3 regions of the Amycolatopsis sp. NPDC049252 genome follow, and region 2 is predicted to be linked to each of the others. Evidence: riboswitches for the same ligand, from Rfam matches in the RefSeq annotation. Region 2 holds a riboswitch; each other region holds the start of a gene.

Region 1 (9,688 bases), on a different contig from region 2:
CCCTTGGCCAGGTCGGCGGCGTGCGCGGCGATCTTGTACGTGATCACGCCGGTCTTGACGTCGTCGCGGTTCGGCAGGCCCAGGTGCTCCTTCGGCGTGACGTAACACAGCATCGCCGTGCCGTACCAGCCGATCTGCGCCGCGCCGATGGCCGAGGTGATGTGGTCGTAGGCCGGCGCGATGTCCGTCGTGAGCGGACCGAGGGTGTAGAACGGTGCCTCGCCGCAGAGCCGTTCTTCGAGCTCGACGTTCTCCTTGATCTTGTGCATCGGCACGTGGCCAGGGCCTTCGATCATCACCTGGACGTCGTGCGAGCGCGCGATGTGGGTCAGCTCACCAAGGGTCTCCAGCTCGGCGAACTGCGCGCGGTCGTTGGCGTCGGCGATCGAGCCCGGCCGCAGGCCGTCGCCCAGGGAGAACGTGACGTCGTACTGGCGCAGCAGCTCGCAGAGTTCCTCGAAGTGGGTGTACAAAAAGGACTCCTGGTGGTGCGCGAGGCACCACGCGGCCATGATCGAGCCGCCGCGGCTGACGATGCCGGTGACGCGCCGCGCGGTCAGCGGGATGTAGCGCAGCAGCACGCCGGCGTGCACGGTGACGTAGTCGACACCTTGCTCGCACTGCTCGACGATGGTGTCGCGGTAGACCTCCCACGACAGCTTTTCCGGTTCTCCGTCGACCTTTTCGAGCGCCTGGTAGATCGGCACGGTGCCGACCGGCACCGGCGAGTTGCGGATGATCCACTCGCGCGTCTCGTGGATCCGCTTGCCGGTGGAGAGGTCCATGATGGTGTCGGCACCCCAGCGGGTGGCCCACACCATCTTGTCGACCTCTTCCTCGACCGACGACCAGACGGCCGAGTTGCCCATGTTGGCGTTGATCTTCACCAGGAAGTTCTTGCCGATGATCATTGGCTCGGACTCGGGGTGCCTGCGGTTGACCGGGATCACCGCGCGGCCGCTCGCGACCTCGGCGCGCACGAACTCCGGTTCGACGCGCTCGCGCGCCGCGATGTACTCCATTTCCCTGGTGACGACGCCTTGTTTGGCCCAGCCGAGCTGCGTGTTGTGCTCCCGGCCGTCGGCCCAGCCGGCCCGCAGCCGGTGCAGTCCACTGTGGACGTCGATGGTGGCTTCCGGATCCGTGTACGGGCCCGAAGTGTCGTAGACGTCGAAGTGTTCCCCGTTGGAGAGGTCGATCCGGCGGGCGGGAACACGCAGTCCGGATTCGGTCTGGTGGTACACCTTGTGCGATCCGGTGATCGGACCCGTGGTGACGGAGACGTGCTTGTTCTCCAGCGTTGTCAACGACTTTCACTCCCTACGCCGGCATTACCCGGTCAGGTTCATGCGGTCGGTGACACCTGGGACAAATCCCCAGTCACCCTCTCAGCCCGCCATGGCGCGAGCTCCCGCGTTGTGGTGTTGTGCCACCGACCATGCCACGCCGGGGCGTGAGACTCAAGTCCGGTCACCTCACCCGACCAGTTCGGCGGGTGTGGCGTAGACGTCGACCATGGCTCCGTTGCGCAGCACGGTGATCGGCAGCGGGGTGCCGATCACTTCGGCGAACAGCTGCCGCTGGATGCCCTGCGCGTCCGAGACGCGGGTGCGGCCGACGGTCAGCACGAGGTCGCCCGCCCGCAGCCCGGCGCGCTCGGCGGGCCCGCCGGAGACCACTTCGCGCACCCGCAGCCCGGCCTCCTGCCCGGTCCGCTCGGCGATGTCGTCGGGCAGTGGCGCGGGCACGCCGACAACGCCGAGGTACGCGCGCCGCACCCGGCCTTCGACGACGAGGGTGTTGATGATCCGCCGCGTCGTCGAGTTGATCGGCACGGCGAGCCCGAGCCCGACCCCGGCGACCGCGGTGTTGACCCCGACGACGCGGCCGGCGGAGTCGGCGAGCGCGCCGCCGGAGTTGCCCGGGTTGAGCGCGGCGTCGGTCTGGATGACGTCCTCGATCACCCGGCCGGCGCGGCCGTGGCGCACCGGGAGCGCCCGGCCGAGCGCGCTGACGACCCCCGCGGTGACCGAGCCGGAGAAGCCGAGCGGGCTGCCGATCGCGACGACGAGCTGCCCGACGACCAGGTTGTCGGCGTCCCCGAGCACGGCGGCGGACGGCGTCTCGTCACGCGCCCGCAGCACGGCGAGGTCGGACAGCGGATCGGCACCGACGACGTCGAAGCGTGCCTCGCTGCCGTCGGCGAAGGTCGCGACGCCTTGTCGTTCGCCGTCGACGACGTGCGCGTTCGTCAGCAGGTAACCGTCGTCGGCGAAGACGACCGCGGAGCCGCTGCCGCGCCCGAGCTGAACCCCGGCGACGTGCGGGGTGACGGTCTTGGCGACCGTGCTGACCGCGCGCGAATAGGCGTCCATCGCCTCGTCCATGAAGTACCTCGATTACACCGTTGCAGATACTTCAAGTGTGCGCCGGTTACCGCGGGAAGTCCGTTCGCTGGTCGAGAACCCCGGACCAGTGACGGTCAGTGGTTCACCGATTCGGACCATGCGCCGGTGAAGGATCGGCGAGACACTGCCTGTCGCTTCTGTAACGGTGCAGAGGCGACATCACTGTGGGGTTGATATGCGCAAACTCATGGTCTCGGCCCTTGCCGGGCTGCTGGTCACCGGCCTGATACCGGCGACCGCGGCGGCGCAGGGGGAGGCTCCCGGCGCGCCCGGCGTCCATCCCAGCTGGCTACCCGCGAACAAGACCGGCTTCGGCACGGCCCACGATCGCGGCAGCAACGTCTGGTTCACGCTCCAGGGCGGCCAGCTGTCCGAGGTCTACTACCCGGACCTGTCCACGCCCAGCGTCCGCTCGATGGACTTCGTCGTCACCGACGGGCGCAGCTTCGCCGTCGCCGGCAACACGACCAAGTCGCAGCAGGTCCGGCGGACCGACGACGACAGCCTCACCTACGAGCAGACCATCACCGATGACCAGCACCGGTGGCGGCTGCGCAAGACCTACGTCACCGACCCGGCCGCGACGACCGTGCTGGTGGACGTCGACTTCCAGTCGCTCACCGGCCGGCCGTACCAGCTCTACGCGGTCGCCGACCCGGACCTGACCAACGACGGCTCCGACGACTCGGCCGCGCGCAAGGGGGACGCGCTCACCGCGTCGGACGCCACCAACGCCGCCGCCCTCACCGCCAAGCCCGGCTTCACGCGCACGAGCGTCGGTTACGCGGGCGCGTCCGACGGCGGCACCCAGCTCGCGAAGACGTTCAAGCTCGCGACCTACGACACCGCCGGCCACGGCAACGTAGTGCTCACCGGGCAGACCGCGGCCGACGGCGTGCGCACCCGGCACGTCACCCTCGCGCTCGGCATGGGCGCGAAGGCGGCCGACGCGCTCGGCAACGCGCAGGCCTCGCAGCGACGCGGTTTCGGCGCCATCACCCGCGCCTACGACCGCGGCTGGGAGCAGTACCTGCGCGGGGTGAGCAAACCGCCGTCGTCGCTGAAGACCGACAGCGAGCGCGACCTCTACAAGGCGTCGATGCTGACGCTGGCCGCGAGCGAGGACAAGCACCACCCGGGCGCGTTCATCGCGTCGCCGAGCATGCCGTGGCGGTTCGGGAACAACGACCCGGAGTGGTCGCCGTCCGGCACCTACCACCTGGTCTGGCCGCGCGACCTCTACCAGATCGCGACCGGCCTGGCCGCCGGCGGCGACACGGCGGCCGCGAGCCGCGCGGTGACCTACATGTTCGGCACGCAGCAGCAGGCCGACGGGCACCTGCCGCAGAACAGCCGCGTCGACGGCGTGCCGTACTGGACGTCGGTCCAGCTCGACGAAACCGCTTTCCCGATCGTGCTGGCCCAGCAGCTCGGGCGCAACGACGTCTGGCCCGGCGTGCGCAAGGCGGCCGACTTCCTGTTGTCCTACAAGGGTCCTGACGGCCAGGCGGCGCCGTGGACCCAGCAGGAGCGCTGGGAGGAGCAGGACGGCTGGTCCCCGTCGACCATCGCCTCGGTGATCGCCGGGCTCGTGTGCGCCGCGGACATCGCGTCGCACAACGGCGCGGCCGCCGACGCCAAGAGGTACCTCGCCGCGGCCGACAAGTTCAAGGCCGACCTGCCGAAGCAGACGATCACCACGAACGGGCCGCTGTCGAAGGACCCGTACTTCGTCCGGCTCACCAAGGACGGCAACGCCAACGCCGGAACGACGTACAACCTCGGCAACTCCAGCGTGACGATGGACCAGCGCGCGGTCACCGACGCCGGGTTCCTCGACCTGGTGCGCCTCGGCATCTACCGCGCCGACGACCCGGTGATCGTCAACAGCGTGCGCGTCACGGACAAGGAGATCTCGTTCACCACGCCGACGGGCCAGTTCTGGCACCGCTACACGAAGGACGGCTACGGCGAGCAGGCCGACGGTTCACCGTGGGACTACACGTTCCCGGCCGGGAGCCGCACGACGTTCGGCCGGCTGTGGCCGCTGCTGGCCGGCGAACGCGGTGAGTACGAACTGACGCTGGGCCAGCCCGGCGCGGCAGCGCGGCGGCTGCGTGACCTCGGCCGCGTGAGCAGCTCGGCGGAGACCATGCCGGAGCAGGTGTGGGACGAGAACCCGCCGTCGGGCCAGACGGGGTTCCCGGCCGGCACCCCGAACACCTCGGCGACACCGCTGGCCTGGACGCACGCGCAGTACGTCCGCCTGGCCCAGGACGTCAAGGCGGGCGCGACCCTCGAAACCCCGCGCGTGGTCCGCTGCCACTTCCTGGGTTGCTGAAAGCCGTGAAGGCCACATTGAGGGACTCAGAGTCCCTCAATGTGGCCTTCACGGACTTGGAGGTCAGATGACGGCGCCGTCGTCTTCCGGGGTGCGTGGGGGGAGCCACGAGAGGCCGGGGACGCCCCACTTGTTGGACTTCAGCATCTTCTTCGCGGCGCGGGCGTGGCGCCCGACGAGCCGGTCGAGGTAGATGTAGCCGTCGAGGTGGTCGGTCTCGTGCTGCAGGCAGCGCGCGAAGTAGCCGGTGCCCTCGACCTCGATCGGGTTGCCTTCGATGTCGGAGCCGGTCACCTTCGCCCACGACGCGCGACCCGTCGGGTACGACTCGCCGGGCGCCGAGAGGCAGCCCTCCCAGTCGTCGTCCGGGTCCGGCATGGTCTCCGGGATCTCCGACGTCTCGAGCTTCGGGTTGACGACGACGCCCTTGTGGCGCACGCCCTCGTCGTCCGGGCAGTCGTAGACGAACACCCGCAGGTCGAGGCCGATCTGGTTGGCGGCCAGGCCGACACCCTCGGCGGCGTACATCGTCTCGAACATGTCGTCGGTGAGGATGCGCAGCTGCTCGTCGAACTCGGTGATCTCCCGAGTCGGGTTGTGCAGTACGGGGTCGCCGGCGATCCGGATGGCGTGGACGGTCACGAGCGGGCAGTTTAGTCGGACCCTTCTGGTAGACCTGCATCAGACCGTGACGCGCCGGTGTCGATGCCCACGTCGGCGTGCGGATCCGTGGTTGAATGACGCCCGCGGAAGAGCTAGGTCATGATCGCCATGTCGCCCGATTGAGAGGGACTCGGATGGACGCCGCGGAGTCGATGGCTGAGCCGCAGCCGTCGCCGCCGAAGCCCGTGCCCGGCCTGACCGAACGCGAGGTCGAGATCCTCGCCTTCGAGCGTCAGTGGTGGCGACACGCCGGGGCGAAGGAGAACGCCATCCGCGAGCGCTTCGAAGTCTCCACCACGCGCTACTACCAGCTGCTGAACAAGCTGCTGGAGAAGCCGGAGGCGATCGAAGCCGACCCGATGCTGGTGAAGCGGCTGCGCAAGACGCGCGCCGCCCGGCAACGCAAACGTGGCGCACGGCGACTGGGGATCGAGCTGAAATGAGCGTGTTTTCGGGAATGTCCCGGCCGATGAAGGCCGCGGGCGTCGCGCTGATCGGTGTCGCGATCATCGCCGCCGTCATCGGCGGGATCTCCGCGTTGAGTGGTGGCGGGTCGAACGAAGCCGGGCCGAGCGGTACGCCCAGCACCCAGCCCGGCACACCGCCGGGCGGGCCGTCGTCGCCGACGTCACCCACGTCGTCGACCCCGCCGCCGTCGACCACGCCCAGCCCGACGTCGTCCACACCGCCCTCACCGGGCCAGCCGACTCCCGGCCAGCCGACGTCGGGGCAGCCGGGCCAGCCCGGCGACCAGCAGACGTCCAACAAGTGGGTCACCGTCCGGGTGTTCAACAACTCGACGATCAAGGGCCTCGCGGCGCGGGCGAAGGACGACTTCGCCGGCTCGGGCTGGAACGTCACCGAGGTCAGCAACTACTCGCAGGGCATCATCCCGGCGACCACGGCCTACTACCGGCCGGGCACCGACGAGGAGGCCGCGGCCAAGCAGCTGGCGCAGGAGTTCGGCTTCAAGGCCGAGCCCCGGTTCCAGGGGATACAGGACGCGAGCCCGGGCGTGATCGTCATCGTGACGAACAACTACGAGTCCGGCCACAAGGGCAGCTGACGAGCCTTTGCCGAAGGGGCGCCACCCGCGGGTGGCGCCCCTTCGCGCTTTTCAGTCCCCGGCCTGGACGTGGGCGTAGGCCTCGAGGGCCGCGAGCTGGGCCGGGTCCAGGCTCGGCCGGACCTTCGTGCGGGCCGTGTCGAGGTGGGCCGCGGTGACCTCGTGGGCCTCCAGAGACTCGCGCATCGCCGTCAACGCCGCTTCGCGGATCAGGGCCGCGCAGTCGGCCGCCGAATAACCGTCCAGAGTGGACGCCACCGCGGCCAGGTCCACGTCGGCGGCCAGCGGGGTGTTCTTCGAGGTCGCCAGCAGGATCGCGGTGCGGGCCTCGGCGTCCGGCGGCGGCACGTAGACGCGGCGCTCCAGCCGTCCGGGCCGCAGCAGCGCCGGGTCGACCAGCTCGGGCCGGTTGGTCGCGCCGAGCACGACGACCTCGCGCATCGGCTCGACACCGTCCAATTCGGTCAGCAGGGCCGCGACCACGCGGTCGGCGACGCCGGAGTCCGACGACTGGCCGCGGCGCGGGGCCAGCGCGTCGATCTCGTCGAGGAAGATCAGCGACGGCGCGGCCTCGGCGGCGCGGCGGAACAGCTCCCGCACCGCGCGCTCCGACTCGCCGACCCACTTGTCCATCAGCTCGGCGCCCTTGACCGCGAACACGTTGAGCGCGCCGGTGCCGGCCAGTGCCCGCACCAGGAACGTCTTGCCGCCGCCGGGCGGCCCGTAGAGCAGCACCCCGCGCGGCGGTGCGACGCCGAGCCGGGCGAACGAGTCCGGGTACCGCAGCGGCCACAGCACCGTCTCGGTGAGGGACTGCTTGACGTCGACCATGTTGCCGACGTCGTCCAGCGTCAGCCCGCCGGTGGCCAGGTTGTCCGAAGTGGACAGCGACACCGGTCGGACGGTGGTCAGCGCCGCCTCGAGGTCCTGCTGCGAGACGCGCGGCTCGTCCTCTTCACGCTGCCGCAGCGCCGCCCGCAGGGCCGCGTCCCGGCGCAGGGCGATCAGGTCCGCCGCGACGAACCCCGGCGTCCGCTCGGCGAGCGCGCCGCAGTCGATGCCCGGCTCGAGCGGGACGTCACGCAGCAGGACGTTCAGCAGCTCACGGCGGGTTTTCGCGTCCGGAAGGGCCAGGCCCAGCTCACGGTCCAGCAGGTCCGCGGCCCGCAGGCGTGGATCGGCGGACTCGGCGCGGGCCGTCGTCGCGACCACGGCGAGGCGGTCGCGGCGCAGGGCCGCGCGCAGCTCCTCGAGCACGATCGTCGCCACCGGCGGCGGGGTGGTCGCGGGCAGCAGCGCGTCGACGTCGGTGATCAGCAGCACGGCGGGGCCCGCGGCGGCGCGGATCGCCTCGCGCAGGCGGGCCACCGCGACGTTCGGGTCCAGCACGGCGAGGTTGGGCGCGGCCACCGGGACGACCTTGACGTCCTCGGCCTGCGCCACCGAACGCACCAGCGTGGCCTTGCCGACGCCTTCCGGGCCGGACAGCAGCACGCCGAGGTGGGTCGGCGCGCCCAGCTTCGCCAGCAGCTCCGGCCGGTGGAAGGCCAGGTCGAACCACTCGGAAAGCTTGCGGGCGGCCGCTTCGCCGCCGATCAGGTCGGCCACCGGCACGGCCGGCTCGGCGACCTCCGCGACCGCCACCTCGTCCTCGACGATCTCGGCGTCGATCCACTCCTCGGCCGCGGTGACGGCGGTGGTGCGGACGAGCGCGGTCGCCGTCCGCGGCGCGGCGGGCTCGGCCGCGGGCCGGGCGCCGTCGCGCCAGACGACCACTGTGGACGGTCCAACCGCGACGGTGCCGGCGGGCTCGGTCGCGGTGACGGTCAGCAGTTCGTTGGTCCAGGTCGCGCCGATGGCCCGCGACAGCTGGCCGCGCAGCCCGGCGGCGTCCGACCCGGGCTGCGGCGCGAGGTCCTGGGGCAGCAGGGAAACGGCGTCCCCGACGGTCAGGACCTTGCCGATCAGGGCGAGGCGCAGCATGTGCGGGCTGACCGAGGTGCTGGCCAGCCGCGACCCCGCGACGGTCACCGTCCGCGCCGCCGACACCTCGGCCGGCGCGACGACGACCTCGGCGCCCTCGGTGACGCCGAGGTTCGACATCGTGACGTCGTCGGTGAGCAGCACCCCGGGCACGCCGGCCTCGTCGGCGGGCGCGGCGAGCGCGGCGCTGACGCGGGCGCCGGTCAGGTGCACCGCGTCCCAGGCCCGCAGGCCCAGCGCGTCGAGGACCTCGGGGTGCAGCCGGACGACACCGCGGCGGGTGTCCAGCGCGGACGGCGTGTGCCGGACGGTCAGCGTGATCTGGGGGTGGCTCACGCCGTTCACCCTAGCGATGCGGAGCGCTCCCACGCGTCGGAGCGGGGGTGATATCCAGCCGGCATCGTGTCGTCCACCTGAGTACGCGTGTCGTCCCGTCAGGTACGCGTGTCGTCCATTCCGATCGAGCCCGGGCGTACCCGGACGGACGACACGCGTACCCCGGTGGACGACACGCGTACCTGGATGGACGACACGGTTACTTGCGGCGCAGGCCGATCTGACGCCAGGAGCGGCGGCGCTGGCCGTCGCCGTTGGCGGAGCCGTTTTCGCGCGGGCCCCGGGGGGTGCGGACGTACTCGCCGTTGCGGGGGAGGCGGACCGCGCGCATCGCGGCGCCCGCGACGCGGCGGCGCAGCGGCGGGCGCAGGCCGAGGCGGCGCTGGGAGCGGGCCCGGCGGATCGCCCGGCGCTCGCGCGGCGGGACCGTCCAGGCTTCGGGGTGCGCGGCCAGCCAGCGGCTGCGGTAGACCGAGTACGGGATGTGCGCCAGGTACAGGATCATCGCGACGATCAGCGCGACCAGCGGGAACTGGATGATCGCCGCCGCCAGCAGGGCGACGCCGATCAGCAGCGGCGCGATCGCCCTCGCCGGGGCCTTGACCGTCTTCAGCGAGAGCGTCGGGATCCGGCTGATCAGCAGGGCCGCGATGGCGATCGTCCACGCCCAGACGACCCACTGGGACGACCACCAGCCGCCGCCCCACTGCAGCCAGGCGACCAGCGGCAGCATCGCGAGCAGGCCACCCGCCGGCGCCGGGACGCCGACGAAGAACTCGCTGGAGTACGGCGGCTGCTCGGTGTCGTCCAGCAGTGTGTTGAACCGGGCGAGCCGCAGGATCATGCAGACGGCGAAGATCAGCGACGCCACCCAGCCGATCCGGTCCGCGC
Region 2 (9,688 bases):
TGGATCCGCCGCTGGGGCCGGTTTTGCGGCCCTTCAACCGGATGCGGGCCCGGCGCAACGAAGTCGCCTACCGGTCGTCGGAGGCGCCCGCGGTGACCGTGGAGGACGTGACCTCCGACGTCGTGAAGGTCGAGGCCCTCATCGAGGTCGCCGAAAAGGCGATCCCGAACATGTCACGCTATTGACCGCCGAACGCCGGGCGCTCACTCCGCGCGAGAGAGCGGTCTTGGACCTGTTGCTGGGCAAGGACTTTCCCGGCGCGGCGGAGCTTCGCATCCAGGCGCACACGGCCCGGGTGACCGGCCGCTGTGCCTGCGGGTGTCCCACGATCGACCTGGCGGTGGACGAAACAGCACCCGTCGCCGGCATCGAGGACCGGGTCGCGGTGGAGGTCGACGTCGCGGACGGCGGGCTCATCGTGTTCGCCGACGAAGGGCGCCTGTCCGGGCTCGAATACTGGAGCGTGGGCGACGAGACCCCGGCCGAGTTCCCGCCGCCCGAGGACATCCGGGTAGTGACGGCACCACGTGAGGGACCCGGCGTTCTGCCACCCTCGGAGTCGTGAGCGTCTACGTCATCTCCGAGGTCGAAATCCTCGACGAAGTGCACGGACAGCGGTACCGCGAACTCGCCCAGGAATCGATCGCCCGGTACGACGGGCGCTACGTCGTCCGGGGCGCGGCGCCCGCGGTCCTCGAAGGCACTTTCGACGAACGCCAGCGTGTGGTCGTCGTCGAGTTCCCCGACCGGAAGACCGCCGAACGCTGGTACGCCTCCGCCGAGTACGCCGAGGCACTGGAGCTCAGTAAGACCGCGCTGCGGCGGCGGTTGCTGCTCGTCGACGGCGTGGCCTAACGTCGGCTTGGTGGAGCCGCTGACCGCTGATCTCTTCGCGCCGCAATGCCCGTCCGCCGAAACGCCGTTCCGGATCGGGGACAAGTGGGGCGGGATGGTGGTCATCTGCCTGAAGGACGGGCCACGCCGCTTCTCCGAGCTGCGGGTGCCGCTTCGAAACGTCAGTCCGAAGGTGCTCACCGAGACGCTGCGGTCCCTGGAGCGCGACGGGATGATCACCCGCAAGTCCTACGACGAGAACCCGCCGCGCGTCGAGTACGCGCTGACCGACCTGGGCCGGACGCTGTTCGAGCCCATGGAACGCTGCCGCGAATGGGCCGAGGAGTACCTGCCGAGCCTGCTCGAAGCCCGGCAGGCCTACGACCGGGCGGACTAGCCGAGGAGGCCCATCAGCGCGATCGCGATCAGGACGACCGCGGGCGCGAGGGCGTTGATCCAGGCGCGCTGGGTGGCGGTCAGGGCGGCGGTGGCGGGGGTGCTGTTCATGGCGATTTCCCTACGGGCGGGCCGATGCTTCCGCGGGTTCAGCGCGTTGACCATGCCGAGTGTTAACAGCTGTGACGAAGCTCACCCGATCATGCTGCTGACCAGCGGAAACGGCACTCAGCCGTCCGAGTGACGGTGGCTGCGGACGGTGAACCAGAGCACCCCGCCGGCCGCCGCCACCATCGTCGCGAATGCCACTGTGCCGACCACGATCGCCTGCGTCATTTCTGCCTCTCGAGTCCGAAGTCCTTTACCGAGAGACGCCGAACGCGGGCTTTCGTGCACTCAGAGTAGCCGGGATCACAGTCCGTCGAGGGTCTCGTTGATCTGCTTGGCCAGCGCGAAGTCCTTCTCCGTCAGGCCACCGGCCGAATGCGTGCTGAGGTGGAAGGTCAGCGTGCGCCAGCGGATGTCGATGTCCGGGTGGTGGTCGGCGGCCTCGGCCAGCACCGCGACGCGGTCCACCACCTCGATCGCCTTCGGGAAGCTCGGGAGCTCCACCTCGCGCCGGATGACCTTGCCCGTGCGGACCCAGCCGTGGAGCAGGGCCCGGTCGGCTTCGTCGTCGCTCAAGATTTCCGTCATGCCTCCATCGTCCAACGTCCTGGACTACGCTGCACGGTTGCCACGGGAGTCCGGTGAGCCGGGCTGAGAGGCGGGGTGACCCGCGACCGTTAGCACCTGATCCCGGATCATGCCGGCGAAGGGAGGGCTTTCCCTCCTCGTCCGGCGAAGTGCAGGAGGGTAGATGAAACGCAGTGCTGTTCGCGCCGCGACGGCCATCACCGTCGTCGGCGTCGTCACAGCGGCGTGCTCGCTGTCGGACGGTTCCGGTGACGCGAAGCAGACGCCCACCGTCACCCTCGTGACGCACGACTCCTTCCTGGCGCCGCAGGAGGTGCTCGACGCCTTCCAGCAGCAGTCGGGCATCAAGATCTCCGTGCTCAAGCAGGGCGACGCCGGTTCGCTGACCAACAAGCTCGTGCTGACCAAGGCGAACCCGGTCGGCGACGTCGCGTACGGCGTCGACTCGACCTTCGCCTCGCGTGCGCTCGCCGAGGGCGTCTTCGAGCCCTACACCAGCCCGGAGGCCGACCGCGGGCCGCAGCGCTACGCCGTCGACCCGGAGCACCGGCTGTCCGCGGTCGACGTCGGTGACGTCTGCGTCAACGTCGACACGAACTACTTCACCGCCAAGGGGATCCCGGCGCCGGAGTCGTACGACGACCTGGCCGACCCGAAGTACAAGGACCTGCTGGTCGCCGAGGACCCGGCGACGGCGTCACCCGGGCTCGCTTTCCTGCTCGGCACGGTGGCCAAGTACGGCGAAGCCGGCTGGAAGGACTACTGGACTAAGCTGAAGGCCAACGGGCTCAAGGTGGTCAGCGGCTGGGAAGAGGCCTACACGAAGGACTTCTCGGGCTCGTCCGGCAAGGGGCCGCGGCCGATCGTCGTGTCGTACGCGTCGTCGCCGGCCGCCGAGGTCGGTGACGACGGGAAGCCACGGACGAAGGCGCTGCTCGACACCTGCTACCGACAGGTCGAGTACGCCGGGGTGCTGGCCGGCGGCAAGCAGGAGGAGAACGCGCGCAAGGTCGTCGACTTCCTGCTCTCGCAGCAGTTCCAGGCGACCGTGGCGGCCAACATGTACGTCTACCCGACGCGCCAGGGGGTCGACCTGCCGGCGGGCTGGGCGCAGGTCGCGCCGCTGCCGCAGAAACCGCAGGCGCTGACCCCGGACCAGGTGCAGGCCGGGCGTGAGAAGTGGATCGGCGAATGGCGCACGCTCGTGCAGTGACATCCGGGCCTCCGCCCCGGTCCGGGGGCTCCGCCACCCGGAGCCCCCGAAAAGCAGCAGTCGTAACCCCACCTCGGACGGCTCGCGGCCTCGGCCTGGCATTGCTCGGCGTGGCGCCGATCGGTTTCCTGGTGGTGTTCTTCGCCTGGCCGGTGCTGGCGATCATCGGCCGCGGGTTCGCCGCGGGCGGGCTCGACATCGTGCTGGGCGAGGCGCAGACGTGGCAGCTGGCCGCCTTCACGGTGGCCACCGCGGCCGGCTCGACGGTCGTCGCGGTGCTGGCCGGGCTGCCGGTGGCGTTCCTGCTGGCGCGGGTGAAATTGCCGGGCGTCGGCCTGGTCCGGACGCTCGTGCTGGTGCCGTTCGTGCTGCCGACCGTCGTGGTCGGGCTGGCGTTCCGCGCGCTGTGGCCGGACGGCGGGGTGCTGCCGATCGTGCTGGCCAACGCGTTCTTCAACGTCGCCGTCGTCGCGCGGACCGTCGCCGGGCTGTGGGCCCGGCTGGACTCGCGGACCACCGACGCCGCGCGGGCGCTGGGCGCGTCGCCGTGGCGGGCCTTCCGGTCGGTGACGCTGCCCGCGCTGGCGCCCGCGATCGCGTCCGCCGCGGCCGTGGTGTTCCTGTTCTGCGCCACCAGTTTCGGTGTCGTCCTGATCCTCGGCGGCGCGCGCTACCGGACGCTCGAGACCGAGATCTACCTGCGCACGGTCGACCTGCTCGACCTCTCCGGCGCGTCGGCGCTTTCGCTGATCCAGTTCGCGGCCGTCGTCGCGGCGCTGGTCGTCGGCGGGCTGGCGCGGCGGCGCAAGGAAGGCGCCAGGATCGGTTCCGGTGCCGCACGACGTCCTCGTGGCGGCGAGTGGTGGGTCGTCGGCGCGGCGGGTGTCGTGCTGGTCCTGCTGCTGACGCCGATCGTCGCCCTGCTCGCCGAATCGGTGTCCACTTCGGACGGCTGGAGCCTCGCGGGATACCGGGCGCTCTCGGGTACCGGGGAGAAGGGCGCGCTGCAGGTGTCCGGCTGGGACGCCGCGCTGAACTCGCTGAAGGTGGCGATCGACGCGACGCTGCTCGCACTGCTGGTCGCCGTGCTCGCGTCCGTGGTACTGGTGGCGTTGCGGCGGTCGCCCGCGCGGGCCGCGCGCGGGCTCGGGGAGACGCTGGACGCCGCGCTGATGCTGCCGCTCGGGGTGTCCGCGGTGACCGTCGGGTTCGGGTACCTGGTGACGCTCGACGCGCTGCCCGGCGACCTGCGGACGTCGCCCTACCTGGTGCCGCTGGCGCAGGCGCTGGTGATCATCCCGCTGATCGTGCGGATGGTGCTGCCGGTGCTGCGCTCGGTCGACGTCCGGCTGCGCCAGGCCGCGTCGACGCTCGGCGCGAGCCCGCTGCGCGTCTGGCGCGAGATCGACCTGCCGCTGGCGCTGCGCCCGCTGGTCGCGGCCGCGGGGTTCGGGTTCGTCGTGGCGCTCGGCGAGTTCGGCGCGACGAGCTTCCTGGCCCGGCCGACGGCGCCGACGCTGCCGGTCGCGATCGCGTCGCTGATGGGGCGCCCGGGAGAGCTGAACAACCAGATGGCGTACGCCGCGTGCGCGTTGCTGATGCTCGTGACGGTGCTGGCGGTCGCGCTGATCGACCGGCTCGGGGCCGCGCGCGGCCGGGTGGGAGAGTTCTGATGGCGTTGTCGGTGCGGGACCTGACCGTCCACTATGGATCGTTCGCGGCGGTGCGCGATGTCCGGCTGGACATCGCCGACGGCGAGGTGCTGGCCCTGCTCGGCCCGTCCGGTTCCGGGAAGTCGACGCTGCTGCGCGCGATCACCGGCCTGGAGGCGTCGGCGCGCGGCACGGTGAGCTGGGACGGCGAGGACCTCGGCGCGGTGCCGGTGCACCGGCGCGGGTTCGGGCTGGTGTTCCAGGACGGCCAGCTGTTCGGCCACCGCGACGTCGCCGCGAACATCGCGTTCGGCCTGCGGATGCACGGCGTGCCACGCGCCGCGTGGGCACCGCGCGTCGCCGAACTGCTGGAGCTGGTCGGCCTGTCCGGCTTCGAGCGCCGGCGGGTGACGGAGCTGTCGGGTGGGCAGGCGCAGCGGGTGGCGCTGGCCCGCGCGCTCGCGCCGGAGCCGCGGCTGCTGCTGCTCGACGAGCCACTGTCCGGTTTGGACGCCGGGCTGCGCGAGCAGCTGGCGATGGATCTGGCGGACCTGTTGCGGCGCAGCAAGATCACGGCGCTGCTGGTGACGCACGACCAGGAGGAGGCGTTCACCCTGGCCGACCGGGTCGCGGTGCTCGACGCCGGCGAAGTCCGCCAGGAGGGCGCGGTCCGGCGGGTGTGGCGCAATCCCGTGGACGACGACGTGGCGCGTTTTCTCGGGGTGACCGGTTTCGCCGACGGGGCCGCGACGGGCGGCGTGGTCCGGACGTCACTGGGGGATGTCGCGGTGCCGGACGTCGAGGACGGTCCGGTGCGGCTGGGGCTGCGCCCGCACGCGCTGCGGGTGGCCGCTTCCGGTGTCACGGGCGAAGTGGTGGCGGCGGTGCACCGGCGTGAGCACGTCCGGCTGGTGGTCCGGCTGGTGGTCCGGCTGGCGGAGTCCACTGTGGACGCGGTAGCCCCGGCGGCGGCTGACTTCCGGGCGGGGGACGCGGTGACGTTGGAGCTGGACCCGGATGGTGTGGCTTTGGTGGGCTAGGAGCCGTAGTCCGGAAACTGCGAGAAGAAACGGCAGCCGGCCCACTGGTCGTAGAGGACCTCGGTCTCGAGTTCGTCCTTGAACAGCGCGAGCAAGAACTCCGGAGCAGTGCCCGGGTGGTGTCCCCAGCCGTCGCCGTGGTTGTCGCAGTACAGGACACCCTTGGTGCTGGGCAGAGAACTCCAGAAGTAGGTGTGCTGGTCGCCGTGTCCCCAGGCGACGAGACCGCCTTCTTCGGGATGGAAGGGGTGGGGAAAGCAAGAGTGGTCGATCTGCCGTGCGTGCCTGAAGGTCTCACTCTTGCTCTTGGCGGTGCCGAGGAACATTTCCAGCGACCGTTCGCTTTGAACGGGGTTGTAGAAGTGGATCCAGCCGCCGAACGAACCGGTCGGGAAGTGGCGGGACAACTCCTTGATACCGCTGGGCACGTCAGTTGCCAGCCGGCCTTCGACCTGCTCCCACGTCAGCTGCGGCGCCGGTTCCGTTCGCCAGTCGAGAAACCGGGCGAGCCGGGCGGCGGCAGCTTGGTCCGAAGCCATCCCGCTCCTCGTTTCGTGCTGGTTGCCCGGGCCAGGCTACCGACCTGGTCCGGGAAACCAGCCGACCAGGGTCAGCCGTCGCGGGTGGACAACCGCGCGTAGGCCAGCGAGAGCCCGATCACGATGTAACAAGCCGCTCGCAGCGCCCCTTCGCCCAGCATCTGCGTGCCCATCGGGTCCTGCAGCACCTCCGCCGGGGCCATGGACCAATTCTGCGTCAGCAGGAACGGGTGCAGCCAGTCGAGCGACGTCAGGAACCCGAGGATGGTGAACACGATGTCCGCCGCCAGGACGGACGCCACCACCAGCATCGGGTGCTCGGTCCAGCTGGAGAGCGCCAGCGCCACCGCGCCGACCGCCCACAGCTGCAGGACCACCCAGGCCGCCACCAGCAGGATCCGCGCCAGTGCGCCGCCCAGGGACAACGTCGTGCCCGACAGCGTGAACAGGGAGTCCGTGCCGTTGATGATCAGGCCGGTCACCACGCCCGTGAAGCACATCGCCAGCACCGAAACCACCGACACCGTCGCGACGCCGAACGCCTTGACCGCGAGCAGCCGGCCGCGGCCGACCGGCGCGATCAGCCAGCCGCGCAACGTGCCGTGGGACGTCTCGCCCGCGATCGCGTCCGCGCCCGCCATGGCCGAGGCCAGCGGGAGCAGCAGGGTCAGCGTCATCACGATCGCCGCGATCGGCAACACGAAGGCGTTGTTCACCGCGGACGCCAGCAGCGCGCCGCCGCCGTCGTCCGGGCCGCCGCCCGCCTGCGCGTTGTCGCTGACCAGCGTCAGGCCGATGCCGATCACCACCGGAATCAACGCCAGCAGGCCCAGCACCGCCAGGGTGCGCGGACGGCGGAAGATCCAGCGCAGCTCCGCGGCCAGCAGCCGGGGCAGCGGCACCGAGTCGTGGCCCGTGCGGACCGCGGGTGCGTCGAGGACGGCGGTCATGGCGATCCCTCCTCGGAAACAGAAGACTCGGTCAGCCGGGCGAACAGGTCTTCCAGCCCGGTGCGGGCCCGCGTCGCCTCGTGGACCGCGACCCCCGCGCCCACCAGGACCTGCAGCACCCGCGGTGCTTCCGTCGCCGTGAGGTCGGCACGGATCCCGTCCGGCGTCAGCCGCGCGCCGATCCGGTTCTCCCGCAGCACTTCCACGGCCTGCTCGGCGTCCGGCGTGCGGACCAGCAGGGCCGCGTTCCCGGACTCCAGCAGCTCCGCCAGCTCGCCCTGCGCGACGACGTTGCCGGCCTGCAGCACGGCCACGTGCGTGCAGGTCGCCTCCACCTCGGCCAGCAGGTGCGACGACACCAGCACGGTGACGCCCTCGGCGTGCAGCTCGGCCACGATCCTGCGGATCTCCCTGGTACCAGCAGGGTCGAGGCCGTTGGTCGGCTCGTCGAGCACGACCAACTTCCGCGGCACGAGCAACGCCGAAGCGAGCCCGAGCCGTTGCTTCATGCCGAGCGAGTACCCCTTGTACCGCCGTCGCGCGGCGACCGTCAGCCCGACGCGCTCGAGCGCGGAGTCCACCGCGAGGGGGATCCCCGACGACGCCAGCCGCGGTTCGGCGGCGGCGAACCGCAGGAGGTTGTCCCGGCCGGAGAGGAACGGGTGGAAACCCGGCCCCTCGACCAGCGCGCCGACGTCCGGCAGCGCGTGCGCGGCCGACTCGGGCATCTTGCGGCCGAGCAGCTCGACCTCACCCTCGGTCGGGCGCACCAGGCCCAGCAGCATCCGGATGGTGGTCGTCTTGCCCGAGCCGTTCGGCCCGAGCATCCCGACGACCGCGCCCTCAGGAATGTCGAGGTCGACGTGGTCCACCGCGACCGTGCCGCGGTAGACCTTGCGCAGCCCCCTGGTGCGCGCGGCCAGGGGAACCGCCGGGGCGGACGCCTCCGTGGAGACGTCCGCCCCGGACTCGACAGTCGTACTGGTCACTTCTGACCCAGCGCTTCGTACAGAACCTGCTCCGGCACCGCACCGGCGGCGAAGCGGCCGTCGTCGGTCAGCACCGCGCTGCCCACCTTCGTCGTGATGAGGTGGCCGCTGCCCCAGGCGCCGCTGACCTTCTTGGTGAACCGGTCGAGCAGGGCCTGCGGGTCGGTGGTGCGGCCCTGGCGGTCACCCTGCTGCTTCGGCGCCGCGTTCAGCGCGTCGGCCGGGACCTTGCCGGTGACGACGGTGTCCCAGCCGTCGCCGACGACCTTGGTGTCCTGCTTGGCCTGGTCGGCGAGGTTCTTGTCCTTCTGGTCGACCGTCGGCGTCTTCTCCTGCACCTTCGCGCCCTTCGGCGGGGTGAAGGCGAAGAGGTCGGCCGGCTGCTGGGTGAACTGGATGTCGGTGAACGCGACCTCGAGGGCCGGCGTCGACGTCCCGTTGCTCAGCACCGAAACCCGCAGCGGCATCCGCGTCTGCGAGTCGACGGCCACGCGGATCTCGCGCAGCAGCGTGCGCTCGGTCGGCTTCGGCGTCAGGACCAGCTCGTAGGCCGGGCGGTCGGCGACCGTCGCGGTGCCGTCGACCGACACCGTGCTGCTCTCGCGGACCTTCGCCAGCAGCTCGGTGGTCGTCGCGACCGGGTCGGGCGTCTTCTCGCTGCCCGCGCCCTTCTGCTTGGCCACGTCCGCCGGGATGGTCACCTTGGTCGCGGTGTTGGTCTTGGAGCTGTAATCCCAGACGGTCGTCCCGTCGTGGACCACGGTCTCCTGGCCCGCGCCCTGGGTGACGGCCAGCCGGCTCTTGCCGGCGCCGTCGGTGAAGATGTGCGCCGAGTCGATGTTCAGCGCGGACGCCCCCGGGATCGCGTTCCCCACCGCCGGCAGGCCGAGGTCGTTGCTGACCTTCAGCGTGCCGTCGAACGCGCCCGGCTTCGCCTTCATGACCGACTGGACCAGGTCCTCGGCGCTCACCTGCGGCAAGGCCGGCTTGTCGTCGGCGCTGGCCGGCATCGCGATGAACGCGAGCCCGCCGGCACCGAGAGCGGTGCCCACGACCGCCGCGGTGATGCCCTTCGTCTTCGGTTTCATGCGTCTCTCCCTGTGTTCCCGAACCCGAGTGTGCTCGGTTCCCGGCTCCGACGCTTCCCTCTCGAGGCTGAGATACCCCTGAAGGTTCTCCCCCGAACGCTGAGATCGTGCTGAGAGATCCCGCGGGACCTGGGCAAACCCGCCATGATGAGCATCGTGAAACCTCGGGTTCTGGTGGTCGACGACGAGCTGGGCGTGCGGAAGGCCCTGCAACGCGGGCTGCGCGCGGAGGGCATGGACGTGGTCACCGCCGCGGACGGCCCCACCGGGCTCCAGCTGGCGAGCACCGGC
Region 3 (9,688 bases), on a different contig from region 2:
GAAGCGCTGCGGCACCCGCCCGGCGCCGCGGGCCAGGCGTCCGGCGACGACGGCCGAGCGCATCGCCGCGGCCATCCGTTCGGGATCACTGGCCCGGGTGACGGCCGTGGACAGCAGGACGGCGTCGCAGCCCAGCTCCATCGCCAGCGTGGCGTCCGACGCGGTGCCGATTCCGGCGTCGAGGATCACCGGCACACCCGCTCGCGAAACGATCAGCTCGATGTTGTGCGGATTACGGATCCCGAGGCCGGTGCCGATCGGCGCACCCAGCGGCATCACGGCCGCGCAGCCGGCCTCCTCCAGGCGCAGCGCGAGCACCGGGTCGTCGTTCGTGTAAACGAACACGGTGAAGCCGTCGGCGGCCAGCTGCTCGGCCGCGTCCAGGGTTTCGACGGGGTCCGGGAGCAGCGTCCGGTCGTCCGCGTGCACCTCGAGCTTGATGAGATCGGTATCAAGCGCCTCGCGCGCCAAGCGCGCCGTGAGCACCGCTTCGGCCGCCGTACGGCAGCCCGCGGTGTTCGGCAGCAGCTGGATCCCGAGCCTTTTCAAGAGTTCGAGCACGCCGGAGCCGCCTTCGGCGTCGGCGCGTCGCATCGCGACGGTGGTCAGTTCGGTGCCGGACGCGACCAGCGCGCGTTCGAGCACGGCGAGGTTCGCCGCGCCGCCGGTGCCGATGATCAGCCGTGACGACAGCTTGTGCGTGCCGATGACGAGCGGTGCTTCGTCCACTTCAGCCTCCCTGGACGGCGGTGAGCACGTCGAACGCCGCGCCCTTGGGCACGGCGGTGGTGGCCCAGTCGCCCCGGCGGACGACGACGCCGTCGACCGCGACGGCGATCCCGGGCCGCTGTCCGCCGGCGGCGTCGAGGACGTCGGCCACGGTGGCGTCGTCCGGGAACTCCGTCCACCGGCCGTTGAGCTTGATCTCCATCACACGTGCTCCTTCCGGGACAGGCGGGCGGGCGAAGCCGCTTCGACGCCTTCGGGCGGCTTCTCCCCCGCGAGCCAGGCGACCACGGCGTCCGCGGTCACCGGGGCCAGCAACAGGCCGTTGCGGTGGTGCCCGGTCGCGGCGTAGACGCCGTCGTCCAGGACACCGAGGTACGGCAGCGCGTCGCGGCTGCCGGCGCGCAGGCCGGCGGCCGTCTCGGCCAGCTCGTACTCGGTGATCGCCGGGAAGACGCGCTCGGCGCCCTCGATCAGCTCACGGACACCGCGCGCGGTGACGGCCTGGTCGAAGCCCGCTTCGTACTGCGTCGCGCCGAGGACGAGCTCCTGGTCGCCGCGCGGGACCAGGTAGATCGGCCGGCCTTCGACCACGGCCCGGACGGTGCGGGTCGGCGGCGGCAGGCAGCCGCGGCGGGGCTTGAGGCGGAGGATCTCGCCCTTGAGCGGGCGGACGGCGTCGGCGAGCTGCGGGTGGAGCCGTCCGGTCCAGGCGCCGGCGGCGAGCACGACGGCGTCGGCGTCCGGGATCGTTCCGACGCGTTCGCGGACGAACCGGACCTGGTGGTTGACGCACGCCGCGTACAGCGCGTTGAGCAGTTTCCGGTTGTCCACGGCCAGGTCGCCGGGCACGTGGAGTCCACTTCGGACGGAACCGACGCCGGGCTCGAGCCGCTTGGTCTCGCGTCCGGTCAGGCGTTCGGCCGCGCGGCCGAGGGAGTGCAGGTAGCCGGCGAGGATGTCGAGGTGACCGGCGTCGGCGCTGTCGAAGGCGACGACCAGCGTCCCGTGCTCGGCCAGGCCCGGGTCGACGCCCTCGTCGACGAGGTCGCGCGCGAAAGCGGGCCAGCGGCGCAGCGACTCTTCGCCGAGGGCGAGGACGTCCTCCTCACCCGGCCAGGCTTCGGTCACCGGGGCGAGCATGCCGCCGGCCAGCCAGGACGCACCGCCGCGCACGGGTTCGGGGTCGTAGACGGTGACCGCGTGGCCTTGCGTGGCCGCCCGCCACGCCGCGGACAGGCCGATCACGCCGGCACCGACCACGGCCAAGGTGTTCGTCATGGGATCACGCTCCCTGCGCCGGCATGACCCGGATCAGGTTCCACGGTCGGAGCGGCAGCTCCCTCTCAGCCCGTTGCCTCGGGCTCCCGTGCGGACCCGTTCACCCTACTGTGCCGTTCGTTGCCAGTCCAACCACGGTCACGCCGGATGGCTTTCGTGGCAACGGCGCTTTTGGCCGGCCGGGTACGGTCGCCGCTATGCCCGCCCTCTCCGGTGACAAGATCCGCGCCCGCCTCGACACCGCGCGCCTGTACCTGTGCACGGACGCCCGAACGACCCGCGGCGACCTGGCGTCGTTCGCCGACGCGGCCCTGTCCGGCGGCGTCGACATCATTCAGCTGCGCGACAAAACGGGCGCCCTGGAAGCCGCGGGCGAGATCGCGGCCCTGGAGGTGCTGGCGGAAGCGTGCGCCCGCCACGGAGCACTGCTCTCGGTGAACGACCGAGCGGACGTGGCCCTGGCGGTCGGCGCGGACGTGCTGCACCTGGGCCAGGACGACATCCCGGTGCCCCTGGCCCGCCGGATCCTCGGCGACGAGGTGGTGATCGGCCGTTCGACGCACTCCGTCCCGCAGGCTTCGGCCGCGGCTGCCGAGCCGGGCGTGGACTACTTCTGCACAGGCCCCTGCTGGCCGACGCCGACCAAGCCGGGGCGTTCGGCACCGGGGCTGGACCTGGTCCGTTCGGTGGCCGCTGCCGCTCCGTCCCGGCCTTGGTTCGCCATCGGCGGCATCGACGTGCCGAGGTTGCCGGAGGTGCTGGCGGCCGGGGCGTCGAGGATCGTGGTGGTCCGGGCTATCACGGAGGCCGAGGATCCGGCTGCGGCGGCGCGGGAACTGCGGTCCCACCTGATCTGAGAGAACAGGTTCGGTCGAACCCGCACATTTGTTACTGGTGAAATCAGATCTTCATCCCACCCGCTTCGGGTTTACCCGATCGGGCCATTTGTAGAAAGCACGGAGTAACGGCGTTCGGCCGAACACCGACCTCCGTGCGGAACCCCGAAGCAACGGCAACAGGGGCCGCACGGAGGATTCGTGAAAATCTACGACTACGAGACGGCCACCTCGCCGAAACGCTCGATCTCCAAGGGCGCTCGCATCATGGCGGTCTTCGCCGGCGCGGTGCTACTGTTCGTCGCGATCGTGGTCGTGCTGAACCAGGTCGCGGAGCCGGGCAAGAACACGGATCTGGTGTGGCTGGCGGAAAAGACCACCCATTCCCCCGGCGCCCTGCCGCGCGCGTTGCGCGATCGCCTTCGCCAGGCCGGTAAGGACGGCGGCGCCAAACTCACCGCCTATGCCGTCGGCGAGCAGGCGGTTAACGTCGCGAACGACATCGGGCTGGACCTCGACCGCGGGAACGGAAAGGTCGACGACGGCCGGCAGCAGGCGTCCAATGTCGACAAGATCGTCAAGGACATCGCCGGACGCATGGGGAAAGCCGCGGTCAGTCCGACGGGCTTTTCCTTGTACGCCGCGTTGCACGCCGCCGCGGACGAGGCCGCGCGGACCGGGCAGGCCGAGGTCTGGCTGACGAGCACAGTGCTGACCGGCTCCCTCGATCCGCTCACGATCTCGTCGCTGAGTGCCGGCGCGGATCCCGAGCAGGCCGTCGACGAAGTGCTGAAGACCCCGCTGAAAGATCTGGATCTGCAGGGGGTCGATTTACACATCGTCCTTTTGACCCCGGTGGGCGCGGAACAGCGGCCGCTCGATCCGCGATCCGAATCTTGGCGCGAAAAGTTCACCACCACCCTCGCCGATCACCTCGGCGCGCAAATCGCCGACCCGATCCACGACAACGGAACGACCGGCGCCTGGCCGAACGCCTCGGTGGTCCCGCCGATCATCCCGTTCACGCCCCCACCGCCGCCGGTCAAAACGGACGATCCCCGAATCGACGAGGCGGCGTTCGCGCCCGACAGCGCGGAGCTGATCGACCGCCCGGCCGCGACAGCGGTGGCCGCGCAAGCCGCCCAGCTGTACCGGGAAAAGCACGGGAAGTCCCGGATCAACGTCACCGGCTATTGCGCCCGCTACGGCGACCCCGCCGGCGCGCGCGACACCTCGGCGAAGCGCGCCGAAGCCGTCGCGCAGCTGCTTCGCGACCAGGGAATCCCGGCCGGCGACATCACGGCGTCCGGCGTGGGATTTGACGAACTCGCCACGCCTGGTCAGGACGCCACGTCGCCGGCGCAGCGAGTGGTCGTCATCAAGCTCGTCGCCCGCTCTTGAGAAACGGAGAATTCGTGACCGACACGCCCGACGTGCCGCTGGCGGCCTACCCCGGCCTGCCGAAGGGCACATTTCGCGTAACCGACCTGCCGAGACCTGCCGCGATGGCCCTCGGCTCCACCGACGAGGGCGTCTGGACGGCGGCCGCTGCTACCTACCTCACCGTGATAGACCCGACGACTGGCAAGCCGGACCTTGACCGGCCGCTGGCGGACACCGCGGCCGGCGCGGTCCAGAACGCCGCCGCGACCTGCCACGCGCAGGCGCTGGAGTACTCGGCCCCGACCGACGACCGCGCGGCCGAACAGGACCTCGAGGCCGCCAAGCACCTCGCCGAAGCGGTCGACACGATCGAACACGCCAGCGGGATCCTGAACGACCCGGTTACCGGCCCCGACGGCGAGAAGATCGACGGGCGGCGGATCCAGGCCATCCACCACCAGGACGAGCAGCTGGCCCGCCAACGCAGTGCCGAAGGCGACTCGCGGCACACCCAGCGCAGCTGGGAGAAAGCATGGCGGATCCTCGCCTCGACCCTGCTGGGCGTGATGGACGCGATCCTCCTGTGGAAGCCGCTGCTGAACCTGTCGTTCACCAGCGGCTCGGACAACGCGCTCCGCTGGGCGATCGGGCTCGGCATGGTGAGCCTGCAGGTGCTGGCCATCGAGTGGGCGGCGCGCACATTCGTCAACGCCGAACGGTTGAGCGTCGACCGCCGCGGTGCCGCGGCGGACTACAACCGCCCGTTCCGGCACGGCCGCTCGGGGCCGGAACGCCCGGCGCCGACCACCGACGAGATCGCCGAAGCCGACCAGCAGTACTCACACGCCTACTACGGGCTGGTCGGGGTGGCCGCGGCCGTCGCGATGATCGGCGGCGTCCGAGTCGCCTGGCTCGCCCGGCAGGCGGATCTGCCGGTCTACGAAGCCGTCCTGTTCGGCATCGTGATCGGCCTGATCCTCGGCTGCGTCGTGGTCCAGATGGCACGTCTGTACTGCCGGGGGAATCTGCTGGGTGACCGGCTGGAGATCGAGCGAACGGTGATCGACGAGATCACCGGCCGCATCAAGCGAGCCCAGGGTCGGGTGGCCGCCGAACGGGAGGCCGCGCACAGCGCCCTCGTCGCCGCGGACAAGTTGACGAACCACGCCGAGACACTCCGGCAGCGCACCTTCGCCGACTCGCTGCGTGCCGTCGAACTAGCCTGGACCTGGTTCGGCCTGCCCCCAGGCGATCTCGACCGCGAGGAGTTCAGGCGCCGGGCCGTTCCCGAGGTCGAAGACACCGGGGCGCGGCGTGTCGACCTCCGCTCGCGGCTCGACCTCGTCAACACCTGGCTCGCCAACCGCGAGTCGATCTTCGCGCCGACAGCTTCGCCGGGCGGAAGCCCAGCGCTCGCCGAGTTGACCGTCGGCGATGGTGATCGTGGCAGCGCCCTGCCGGTCCGCCAGAAGAAGGACGAGCTGATCATCGTGGGACCCACGCCAGTGGAGATCCCCGACCGGCCGAAGCCGCCGCACCGGTTGATGCTGGTCGGCGCGGCCCTCACGGCGGTCGTGACCCTCACCACGGCCTGGCTGGCTCCGGTCGACAACGGCCCCTCGGAGGACACTGCTCAAGGCGTCGTCACAGCCTGGTCTTACCCGGCCTGAAGCCTGTGAAGGCCTCCTTACCGGCTCTTATGGCCGGTAAGGAGGCCTTCACGGATCTACGGCGTCGGAGTTGAAGCCGCGCCCTGGCTGGTCGGGGGTGCCGCCGAGGTCGACGGCTTCTGGGACGTCGTGCTCGGGGTCGTCGGCGTTGTGGTCGGCGACTCCGACGAGGTTGTCGGCGGGGTGTTCGACTCCGTCGTGGACGGGGTCGGGGTCGGCGAGTTCTGCGTGTCGTCCGTCGACGTTGCCGGGGTGGTCACCGGGGTCTTGTCCGGCTGACCCGAGCCGCCGCCGAAGATCTTGCCGATGCCTGCGCCCGTGCCGCCCGCCACCTTGCCGCCGGTGGCCGCGTCCACGCTGACCATCGCCAGGATCGCCACCGCGAACGCCACCACGCTGGTGCCGATGATCAACGGCCAGCGCAGTTTGCGCAGCCGGCCCGGTTCGTCCGCCGGCGGCCCCTCCTCGCCGGGCTTCGGCAGCTGCACCGTCGGTTGTTCGGTCAAGGCCACCTCGGCACCGCCCCGGCGGCGGATCCCCGACGTCGCCAGCTGGCGGGCCCTCAGCGCGGCCGCGCGGGTGCGCTGCAACGAGCGCAGGTACACCTCGCCGCCGACCGTGGTGATCACGCTCGCCACGCCCGCGCCGACCACCGTGCCCGCGACGCCGAGGGTCGATCCGAGCAGCGCCGCGGTCACCGCCGCGAGCGCCGCCGCCATCACCTGCGCGATGCGCAAGCCCGACTTTTCTTCCTTCACTTCGGAAGTCGCTGCGTTCTCCTTGCTCATGATCCCGATCCGGTAGTAAGTCTTCTCCCCTGTCCAACGTGTAAGGCGCACGGGAAACTCCCCGCGTTGCCACGGCGTGAGGAGCGCCACGTTGACTGTCTACTATGGACAGTGTAAATCGAACAGTTTCTTGACATACTCGGCACATGGAACTGGTGACGATCTCTGACATCGAGGCCGCCGCGAAGCGCGTCGAGGGTGTCGCCGTGCGCACGCCGCTGTTGCTCCAAACGTGGGATCCCCACAAGTCCCTGTGGCTCAAACCCGAAAGTCTGCAACCGATCGGCGCGTTCAAGGTGCGCGGCGCGTTCAACGCGATCGGCACCCTGGACGACGAGGCGCGCGCCCGCGGTGTCATCGCCTACTCGAGTGGCAACCACGCGCAAGCCGTCGCGTACGCGGCGCAGCGGTTCGGCGTGCCCGCGGTGATCGTCGTGCCGGACAGCGCGCCGCGGATCAAGGTCGAGGCCACCCGTTCCTACGGCGCCGAGGTGATCGAGGTGCCGATCGGCGAGCACGAGGCCAAAGCGCACGAACTGGCCGCCGAACGCGGGCTGACCCTCGTCGCCCCCTTCGACGACGCGGCGGTCATCGCCGGGCAGGGCACGGCGGGCCTGGAGATCGCCGAAGACCTGCCGGACGTCGAGGTCGTGCTGGTGCCGGTGAGCGGCGGCGGGCTGGCCTCCGGCGTCGGCACCGCGATCAAGGCGCGCTGCCCGCGGGCGAAGGTCGTCGGCGTCGAGCCCGCGCTGGCCGGCGACACGGCCGAGGGGCTGCGCCTGGGCCGTCAGGTCGACTGGCCGATGGCCGACCGCGCCCGCACCGTCGCCGACGGCCTGCGCGCACAGCCGTCCGAGCTGACCTTCGCGCACCTCACGAAGGTCGTCGACGCCATGGTCACGGTCACCGAGGACGAGATCCGCGACGCGGTCCGCACGCTGGCGCGGAAGGCCCGCCTGGTGGCCGAGCCCAGCGGCGCGGTGACGACGGCGGCCTACCTGCACCACGCCGGCGAGCTGCCCACCGGCCGCACGGTCGCGATCGTCTCCGGCGGCAACGTCGACCCCGCGCTGTTCGCCGAGATCCTGGCCTGAGCTGCCCGGTCAGTCTCCGGCGGCCGGGGCGGGAGCGCCGCCGCGCACGTGGGTCGGCGGGCCCTCGACCCCGCAGTGGAAGCACTCACCCAGGTGGGGCGACTCGTCCGCCACCGGAGGCGCGGGCGTCGGCGGCTCCAGCACGCCGTTGTGGATGCCCAGCGCGATCAGCCCGCCCGCGACGGCCAGGACCGCGCAGATGATCAACGCCGTCCGCCAGCCCGCCGTCAGCGCCACCGGGTCGGCGTACGCCTCGCCGGTCAGCCCGGCCGCGGCGGGCAGCACCGCCACCGCCAGGAGCCCGCCGGAGCGGGCGATCGCGTTGTTGACGCCGGAGGCGACCCCGGCGTAGCGGTCCGGGGCCGCGGCGAGCACCGTCGCGGTCACCGGGGCCACCACCGTCGCCAGGCCCAGCCCGAACACCGTGACCGCGGGCAGCACGGCGCCGAGGTAGGACGCGCCGGGGGCGATGCGCAGCATCAGCAGCATCCCGATGCCGACCACGATCGGGCCGACCACCAGCTGTGTCCGTGGGCCGATGCGCTGCGCGAGCGCGCCCGACCGGCCCGACAGCAGCAGCATGATCACCGTGAGCGGCAGCCCGGCCAGGCCGGCCGCGGTGGGCGAGTAGCCGAGCGACACCTGCAGCTGCATGACCAGCAGCATCATCACGCCGCCGAGCGCCGCGTACATGGCGAAGGTCAGCGCGTTGGACAGGGTGAACGTCCGGTCGCGGAACAGCGACGGCGGCACCAGCGGTTCCCGCGAGCGGTGCTGGACGAAGACGAACGCCGCGAGCCCGGCAATGCCCAGCACGCCCGCGACCAGCACGATCGGGTCGCCGATGCCGCGGCCGGGCGCTTCCACCAGCGCGCCGGTGATCCCGGCGAGGCCGATCGCGCCGAGCGCGGCGGCCCCGAAGTCCGGGTGCCCGGTCGCCTGCTCGTCGCGTGATTCGGGGACGAACCTCCGGGCCATGAGGACGACGGCGACCGCGATCGGCACGTTGATCAGGAACGCCAGCCGCCACGACCACACCTGCACCAGGACACCGCCGAGCAGCGGCCCGGCGGCGGCCGCGATGCCGCCGAGGCCGGACCAGGCGCCGATCGCGCGGGCGCGCGCGTCGTGCGCGAAGGAGGACTGGAGGATCGCCAGCGACCCGGGGGTCAGGAGCGCGCCGCCGACACCCTGCAGGATGCGCGTCGCGACGAGCATCTCCGTCGACGTCGCGGCGGCACACAGGCCCGACGCGACGCCGAACCAGACGACGCCGATGAGGTACATGCGGCGCCGGCCGTACCGGTCGCCGAGCGAGCCGGCGACCAGGATCAGGGCGGCGAGCGCCAGCATGTAACCGTCGAGGATCCACTGCAGCCCGGCGACGGACGCGCCCAGCTCGGTGCCGATGCGGGGCAGGGCGACGTTGACGATCGTGCCGTCGAGCATCGCCATGCCGGAACCGAGGATGGTCGTCGCGAGCACGCCGCGCGCGGCGTGCGTCCCCCACCGGATCCCGGTGTCTTCGGTGGCTGTCACCAGCACACTCCACCGCGCCCGGAGACCGCCGTCAACCGAGGGGCTACGGCATCAGCGTCGTGACGAACTTGTAGCGGTCCCCCCGGTAGATCGCGCGGGCGAACTCCACCGGCTTACCGTCGGTGGCGAACGAGTGCCGCGTCAGCATCAGCACCGGCATGCCGACGTCCGCCCCGAGCATCTCCGCCTCCTGCGGCCCGGCGAGCGACGTCTCGATCGTCTCCTCCGCGCGTTCGAGTTCCACGCCGTAGTGCTCACGCAGAACGGCGTACAACGATCCGCCCGCCGAGACGTGCTTGCGCAGCCCGCGGAAACGGCCGAGCGGCAGGTGCGTCGTCTCGAGCGCCATCGGCTGGGAATCCGCCAGTCGA

The links. Region 2 has a riboswitch for thiamine pyrophosphate ahead of ACGFMK_RS25495 (thiamine ABC transporter substrate binding subunit). Riboswitches for the same ligand answer to the same signal wherever they lie in the genome.
Region 1: linked by a shared signal. The riboswitch ahead of thiC (phosphomethylpyrimidine synthase ThiC) and the one ahead of ACGFMK_RS25495 (thiamine ABC transporter substrate binding subunit) in region 2 are both predicted to bind thiamine pyrophosphate.
Region 3: linked by a shared signal. The riboswitch ahead of thiO (glycine oxidase ThiO) and the one ahead of ACGFMK_RS25495 (thiamine ABC transporter substrate binding subunit) in region 2 are both predicted to bind thiamine pyrophosphate.

What each region holds. Positions count from the first base shown of each region.
Region 1 covers NZ_JBICSQ010000001.1:397,660-407,347, reverse strand. Annotated here, with positions in the region: gene thiC (phosphomethylpyrimidine synthase ThiC) at 1-1,307, opposite strand, end outside; TPP riboswitch at 1,301-1,425, opposite strand; gene ACGFMK_RS02015 (S1C family serine protease) at 1,476-2,387, opposite strand; gene ACGFMK_RS02010 (glycoside hydrolase family 15 protein) at 2,584-4,749, shown strand; gene ACGFMK_RS02005 (peptide deformylase) at 4,813-5,391, opposite strand; gene ACGFMK_RS02000 (DUF3263 domain-containing protein) at 5,547-5,855, shown strand; gene ACGFMK_RS01995 (LytR C-terminal domain-containing protein) at 5,852-6,478, shown strand; gene ACGFMK_RS01990 (AAA family ATPase) at 6,530-8,797, opposite strand; gene pssA (CDP-diacylglycerol--serine O-phosphatidyltransferase) at 8,997-9,688, opposite strand, start outside.
Region 2 covers NZ_JBICSQ010000025.1:83,121-92,808, forward strand. Annotated here, with positions in the region: gene ACGFMK_RS25470 (hypothetical protein) at 1-185, shown strand, start outside; gene ACGFMK_RS25475 (hypothetical protein) at 227-565, shown strand; gene ACGFMK_RS25480 (DUF1330 domain-containing protein) at 562-855, shown strand; gene ACGFMK_RS25485 (winged helix-turn-helix transcriptional regulator) at 863-1,231, shown strand; gene ACGFMK_RS25490 (4a-hydroxytetrahydrobiopterin dehydratase) at 1,642-1,926, opposite strand; TPP riboswitch at 1,959-2,068, shown strand; gene ACGFMK_RS25495 (thiamine ABC transporter substrate binding subunit) at 2,090-3,139, shown strand; gene ACGFMK_RS25500 (ABC transporter permease) at 3,250-4,812, shown strand; gene ACGFMK_RS25505 (ABC transporter ATP-binding protein) at 4,812-5,831, shown strand; gene ACGFMK_RS25510 (hypothetical protein) at 5,828-6,370, opposite strand; gene ACGFMK_RS25515 (ABC transporter permease) at 6,442-7,320, opposite strand; gene ACGFMK_RS25520 (ABC transporter ATP-binding protein) at 7,317-8,309, opposite strand; gene ACGFMK_RS25525 (outer membrane lipoprotein carrier protein LolA) at 8,306-9,397, opposite strand; gene ACGFMK_RS25530 (response regulator transcription factor) at 9,542-9,688, shown strand, end outside.
Region 3 covers NZ_JBICSQ010000001.1:416,543-426,230, forward strand. Annotated here, with positions in the region: gene ACGFMK_RS02075 (thiazole synthase) at 1-729, opposite strand, end outside; gene thiS (sulfur carrier protein ThiS) at 731-931, opposite strand; gene thiO (glycine oxidase ThiO) at 931-2,007, opposite strand; TPP riboswitch at 2,001-2,107, opposite strand; gene thiE (thiamine phosphate synthase) at 2,205-2,864, shown strand; gene ACGFMK_RS02095 (OmpA family protein) at 3,045-4,244, shown strand; gene ACGFMK_RS02100 (hypothetical protein) at 4,259-5,896, shown strand; gene ACGFMK_RS02105 (hypothetical protein) at 5,953-6,684, opposite strand; gene ACGFMK_RS02110 (threonine/serine dehydratase) at 6,831-7,778, shown strand; gene ACGFMK_RS02115 (MFS transporter) at 7,788-9,317, opposite strand; gene ACGFMK_RS02120 (GntR family transcriptional regulator) at 9,361-9,688, opposite strand, start outside.